2 regions of the Pantoea sp. SGAir0418 genome follow, and region 2 is predicted to be linked to the other one. Evidence: predicted binding sites of a transcription regulator. Region 2 holds the regulator's gene; the other holds the start of a gene.
What was found. The regulator Fur, encoded in region 2, represses iron uptake genes when iron is present. The targets are predictions, from matches to a motif close to ATAATAATGAGAACNACTATCAA.

Region 1: the regulator Fur is predicted to act here: its motif matches at 2,100-2,122, upstream of fepD (Fe(3+)-siderophore ABC transporter permease).

What each region holds. Positions count from the first base shown of each region.
Region 1 covers NZ_CP027911.1:3,503,986-3,507,400, reverse strand. The annotation lists gene fepB (Fe2+-enterobactin ABC transporter substrate-binding protein) at 1-784, shown strand, start outside; gene entS (enterobactin transporter EntS) at 779-2,029, opposite strand; gene fepD (Fe(3+)-siderophore ABC transporter permease) at 2,176-3,165, shown strand; gene fepG (iron-enterobactin ABC transporter permease) at 3,162-3,415, shown strand, end outside.
Region 2 covers NZ_CP027911.1:2,826,130-2,829,544, reverse strand. The annotation lists gene glnS (glutamine--tRNA ligase) at 1-671, shown strand, start outside; gene C1N84_RS13180 (hypothetical protein) at 908-1,303, shown strand; gene fur (ferric iron uptake transcriptional regulator) at 1,365-1,814, opposite strand; gene fldA (flavodoxin FldA) at 2,167-2,697, opposite strand; gene ybfE (LexA regulated protein) at 2,835-3,110, opposite strand; gene ybfF (esterase) at 3,280-3,415, opposite strand, start outside.

The sequences.
Region 1 (3,415 bases), 680 kb from region 2:
GGCGATTGACGCGCCGGTCATCGCCTCAGGCGCGACCGCACCGAAAAGCCGCCTGGCCGACGATCAGGGCTTCTTCCGTCAGTGGGGCGAGGTGGCAAAACAGCGCCACGTTAAGCGGCTGTACATTGGTGAGCCGAGCGCCGAGGCGATTGCGGCGCAAGCCCCGGATCTGATCATCGTCAGCGCCACCGGTAATGACTCCGCCCTGAAGCTGGTCAGTCAGCTGTCCGCCATTGCCCCCACGCTGGTGGTCAACTACGACGATAAGAGCTGGCAGGATGTGGTTACGCTGCTGGGGCAGGCCACCGGCCATGAAGCACAGGCGGCGCAGCGCGTAAAAGAGTTCGACGATCGCGAAGCGGCGCTGAAGCAGGCCATTACGCTGCCGCCGCAGCCGGTCTCCGCGATGGTATGGAACGGTGATGGCCGGGCAGTGAATCTGTGGACCGCCGCATCGGCGCAGGGCAAACTGCTGCAGCAGCTCGGTTTTACCCTGGCGCAGCCGCCGGCCGGCACGCAACAGGGGCACAGCATGGGCCAGCGCAAAGACATTATTCAGCTCTCGGGCGAGAATCTCGCCGCCAGCCTGACCGGTCACAGCTTCCTGCTGTTTGCCGGCGATGACAAAACCGCGCAGTCAGTGCTGAGCAACCCGTTCCTGGCACAAAACGCGGCGGTGCGCGATAAGCAGGTCTATGCGCTGGGCATCGACACCTTCCGCCTGGATTACTACAGCGCCAGCAATCTGCTGACGCGTCTGCATCAGCTGTTCGTCAAATCATGATGTTTGCTGCGCCAGCACGGGCGCGGGCGCCTGATAGCGCCGCAATCCTTTCATCACCAGCCACATCATGACGCCAAGCAGTGTCGCGGCACAGCCAAACGCCGCGGCAGCCTGCGCCGGTAACAGCCACGAACCGAGGGCACCAATCAGCGCGGCGCCGAGGGCATCGCCGCACACGTTCTGCGCCGTCCACAGGCTGTTGATGCGGCCCAGCAGATGATCCGGCGTCAGCAGCTGAATCATCGCGTATTGCACCAGGCTGTTGATGGCACTGAAATAGCCGAAGCCCGCCAGACACAGCAGCGCCAGCCACAGCGTCGGCATCAGGCTGAACAGGCCCAGGGCGACGAAACCGGCCACGGCACTGCCCAGCACCAGCCGCCCAGGGCGCGCCGCCTGTTTCAGCCTGCCGCTGGTAAATGCACCCACGGCGGCACCGAGCGGCACGGCGGCGTACAGCATACCGAGCTGGTCGGCGCTGACTGACCAGTGCGGTGCCAGCGCCGGGTACAGCACGCGGATGGCGCTGGCCAGCGTTACCAGCGCACCGGTCAGCGCCACCATGCCGACCAGCGGGCTGGCGAACAGGAATTGCACGCCGGTTGCCAGCGCCCGCAACGGATGCTCGCGCGGCTGCGGAGGCGGGGGCAGCGCAGGCAGCTTTAGCAGCGTCAGTACCGTCAGCAGCGTGCCGAAGGCGGTCAGTCCGTAATTCCACAGCACGCCGCCGTGCGCGATCACCACACCAGCAATTGCCGGCGATAAAATCGAGCCGAAGCGCACCGTCAGCATGGTAATGGCACCGGCCTGCATGATGTTTTCGCGCCCCACCAGCGCTGGCGTAGCGGCCAGCAGCGCCGTGACGCCAATCGCACCAAAAAAGCCGTCCCACAAGCCCAGCAGATAGACCGCCAGCAGCGAAGGCGCGGGCAGCGCGGCATTTATCGCCAGCGCGACAAAGCCCAGCCCGCAGGTGGTGCGGGCAAGCAGGATCAACGTCTTACGCTCATAGCGATCGGCCAGCACGCCGCCGGTCAGCAGGCCAGTAAACATGCCGGCAGCGGACAGTGTGACGGCGAGGCCCACCAGCAGCGGGGAATGGGTCATCTGCTGAATCTGCACCGGCACGGCAACGGCCAGCATACCGAGCGCCACAATCGAGATAAAACGCGCAATAAACACCGCGCGAAACGCCGCGTGGGTTTTCAGCAATGAGAGATCGATAAAGTGAGAGGGTTTGTTCATTGTTTCGCCTTTTTGCACCAATTTTCCTCATCATCCGCGAGGCGACTCATGGTAACATAGGCAAACGCGAGTAATAACGATAACAAATATCATTATCACATTACGTTGCACCGCAACGACGTCGAACAGTGAAGGTTTAGAACGCTATGCGCCAGATCCGTGCATTAGCAGGCTCAGGGATTCTGCTTTTGCTCCTCATGGCGCTCAGTCTGATGCTGGGTGCCAAATCAATACCGCTTTCCGATGTGTATCACGCTCTCACCGCTTCCTGCTCCAGCGCGGAGTGCATCATCGTGCGCGATGCGCGCCTGCCGCGCACGCTGGCCGGTCTGCTGGCGGGTGTGGCGCTGGGGCTGGCTGGCGCGCTGATGCAGAGCCTGACGCGTAATCCGCTGGCCGAGCCGGGCATTCTGGGCGTGAACGCCGGTGCCGGTTTTGCCATCGTGCTCGGCATCGCGCTGCTGGGGGCGGACTCCCCGCTGCAGTGGCTGACGCTGGCCTTCAGCGGTGCACTGCTGGCGGCGCTGCTGATGACGGTGATTGGCGCGATGGGCGGCGGGCGCGTCAATCCGGTGCGTCTGACGCTGGCAGGCGTGGCGCTGGCGGCGGTGCTGGAGGGCTTAACCTCCGGCCTGTCGCTGCTCAATCCGGACATTTACGATCACCTGCGCTTCTGGCAGAGCGGCTCGCTGGATATCCGCGATTTCAGCGTGTTGCGCACCCTGAGCCCGGCGGTGCTGGCCGGTGCGGCGCTGGCGCTGGGGCTGGCGCAGTCGCTGAACAGCCTGAGCATGGGCGGTGATATGGCGGCGGCGCTGGGCACGCGCGTGGTGCGCACCCAACTGCTGGGCCTGCTGGCGATTGCCTTACTGAGCGGCGCGGCGACCGCCGCCGTCGGGCCGATCGCTTTTATCGGCCTGATGACGCCGCATTTTGCCCGCTGGCTGGTGGGCAACGATCACCGCTGGCTGCTGCCAGCGACGGCGCTGATCACCCCGGCGCTGCTGCTGGCGGCGGATATTCTGGGGCGGATAATGGTGGCGGGCGAACTGCGCGTCTCAATTGTGACCGCCATCCTTGGCGCGCCGATGCTGATTTTGCTGGTGCGGCGCCAGCGCGGGCGAGGTGGATTATGACGCGGCGTGCCTGGTTGCATGGCGGCTGGCTGCTAGTAGCGTGTGCGCTGCTGACGTGGCTGGCGCTGACGCGCGGTGCGCTGCCGATTACGGCGGAGCAGGTGTGGCAGGCGCTGCGCGGGCAGGGAGCGGCTAATGTGCAGCTGATTGTGGTGGAGTGGCGGCTGCCGCGCGTGCTGATGGCGCTGCTGATCGGTGCGGCGCTGGGTGTCAGCGGGGCGATTTTTCAGTCGCTGCTGCGTAACCCGCT
Region 2 (3,415 bases):
GTGACGACCTCAACGAGAACGCGCCGCGCGCCATGGCGGTGCTGGATCCGCTGAAAGTGGTGATCGAGAACCTGCCGGCCGGGCATGAAGAAATCATCAGCATGCCGAACCATCCGAACAAGCCGGAGATGGGCACGCGTGAGGTGCCGTTCAGCCGTGAGGTGTGGATCGATCGCGCCGACTTCCGTGAAGAGGCCAACAAGCAGTACAAACGTCTGGTGCTGGGTAAAGAAGTTCGTCTGCGCAACGCTTATGTCATTCGTGCCGAGCGCGTGGCGAAAGATGAAGCCGGCAACATTACCTGCATCTACGCTACCTGCGATGTCGACACCCTGAGCAAAGATCCGGCCGATGGCCGCAAGGTGAAAGGCGTTATCCATTGGGTGTCGGCGATTCACGCGCTGCCTGCCGAATTCCGTCTGTACGATCGTCTGTTCAGCGTGCCAAACCCGGGCGCGGCCGAGGATTTCCTCACCACCATCAACCCGAACTCGCTGGAGATCAAACAGGGCTTCGTTGAGCCGGGTCTGCGTGCCGCCAGTGCGCTGGCACCGTATCAGTTTGAGCGCGAAGGTTACTTCTGCGCTGACAGCGTGTACTCGCAGCCGTCGAAACTGGTGTTCAACCGCACCGTGGGTCTGCGTGATACCTGGGCAAAAATCGGCGAATAATTTTACTGCTTGATAGCACGATATGATCAGCAAAGGGCGAGCAATCGCCCTTTTTTATTGCCCGTTATCTGCAAACGGGAATCGATTATGCTGAACCAGACAAAAAACAGTAATCGCGCGCGATTACGACTAATCTGACTTTAATAAAATTAACTAATTTACCCGTGTGAAATCATTATTTTCAGGTAGGCTATGCGCTCTTAAATGTTGCTGTGCGGGTTAGCGAAGGAAGAAAAATGACAAGTCTCGCTCTGGAAGCCAAACATAGCGTGGTGGTTTTACATCAGCTTATCGAACGTATTTTTAATCAGGCCGAAGGCAGCGATGACAGTATGGACCTGCTGCTGTCGCACTTTCATCCCGACTTCAAAATGGTGACGCCGCAAGGCAAACAGCTCGATCTCAATGACACTGAAACCCTGTTTCGCAAACTGCACGGGCAGCGGGAAGGGATGCGAATCGCCACCAGTGAGCATGCCATCATTTCCCAGCAGCAGCAGGAAGTGACCATTCAGTATCACGAACTGCAAATGCTTAACGGCAATAACCAGACCCGCATTTCGCTGGCGGTGCTGGACTGCAGCACGCCTGTTCCGCGCTGGCGCTATTTGCAGGAAACGCTGGTCGCCTGAACGCAGCCATAAAAAAACCGGTGCCTGGCACCGGTTTTTTTATACTGCATAGCATATTCAATTACTGATCGTGGAGCGTCTCGTCTTCGCGGCAGTCTCCCAGCGCACAGTGGCCGTACAGATACAGGCTGTGGTTGCTGAGTTTGATACCGTGGCGTGTTGCAATCTCACGCTGACGCGTTTCGATAGATTCATCGCTAAACTCGATCACTTTGCCGCAGTCGAGGCAAATCAGGTGATCATGGTGATGCTGCTGGGTCAGTTCGAACACGGATTTCCCGCCTTCGAAGTTATGACGCGTCACGATGCCGGCGTCGTCAAACTGGTTCAGAACACGGTATACCGTCGCCAGACCAATCTCTTCGCCCATGTCGATCAGGCGTTTGTACAAATCTTCCGCACTGACATGATGGGACTCGGGTCCGGGTCCCTGAAGCACTTCCAGAATCTTCAGTCTGGGCAGCGTGACTTTCAGGCCAGCCTTTTTCAATGCGGAGTTGTTGTCAGTCATGCGGATATTGTCCTGTTACTTTGCTAGTCACTTACGGCGCAAAGGCCTTGAATGTGTGGTCAACGCGCATTCTCATTTGCGTCTCATTATAGAGCTCAGCCTGCGAAATGAAAACCGGCTGCGGCGGACAATTCCCCGGATGCTGTAAGGAGAAATGTCGTGAACCTCAGCGGGATCGTGCAGATCGATGTTCCTTTTCGCGCAGTCTCAGTCTGATGCCCGAGGAATAAGCAGATGACCGTTGCGGGTATTCTACAGAATTGAGGGAAAAAGTTAAAAAACCGTAGCTATTATTTTTATAGGTAATTCCATTGCCCGATGTGAGCCAGCGCCCACATCGGACAGGAAAGCATCAGGCTTCGATGATCGCCTGCAGCTGCAGCTCGTCAAAGATCTGCTTAACCCATTTGTCGACGCGCTCGTTAGTCAGTTCAGGCTGACGATCTTCATCGATGGCGAGGCCGAGAAAGTGTTTGTCGTCTGCCAGACCTTTAGAGGCTTCGAAGTGGTAACCTTCGGTTGGCCAGTGGCCCACAATCACTGCGCCGTTTGGCTCAATGATGTCGCGAATGGTGCCCATCGCGTCACAGAAGTACTCGGCGTAATCTTCCTGATCGCCGCAGCCAAACAGCGCCACCAGCTTACCGTTAAAATCAATCTCTTCCAGCGTCGGGAAGAAGTCATCCCAGTCGCACTGGGCTTCACCGTAGTACCAGGTCGGAATACCCAGCAGCAGAATATCGAATGCTTCGAGATCTTCTTTGGTGCTCTTAGCAATGTCATGCACTTCGGCGACATCTTTACCCAGTTGTTTCTGGATCATTTTTGCAATGTTTTCAGTGTTGCCGGTATCGCTGCCGAAGAAAATGCCTACGATTGCCATGGAGTGAGTAACCTCTTAAATCCTGATTGTGAAAGTAAGTCAGAAGACGACACAGTTATGCGAATGATAGCAGACCGGCGAAAAGCGCGGAATGTGTAAAGCGCTGAGTTTGTGTTCCAGCGTGCGGTCTGCGCACGTTACGCCAGTTTGAGCTGCGCCAGCAGCATTTGTTCAATCAGTTCACTGCGGCTGATGTTCTGCTGCTCGGCCAGCGTATTAAGCGCGTCGACCGCTTCGCTGGACATTTTCAGCTCAACGCGGCGCAGGCCGCGCACCCGGTCGCGCTTCAGCTGGTTGCGCTTATTAATGCGCAGCTGCTCATCACGCGACAGCGGACTGGTTTTAGGGCGACCGGGACGCCGCTCGTCTGCGAAGAGATCGAGCGTGGTACGATCTGTCTGTTCTTTTGCCATGGTTTGTGAAACTGCGTGGGCGCGAACGGCGGAAAGGCGCTGCGCGATTTAAACATTTATCGGCCCGACCGCGGCGAAAAAAGCATCCGCGGCAAATTTTTAGCGCGACATCATACTCCAGCGCCCGGCGCGACGCCAACCCTAAACCGCCCGTAGCAAGCTTTTGCTTTTACAGGTTAAAAAAGCGGCGCACCGCGCGCAGCACGGCATCGGGTTTTTCGGCATGCACCCAGTGGCCAGCACCGCTGATAATGTGCGCCTGCGCCTGCGGGAACTGGCGCAGCAGCGCATCACGGTGCTGATTG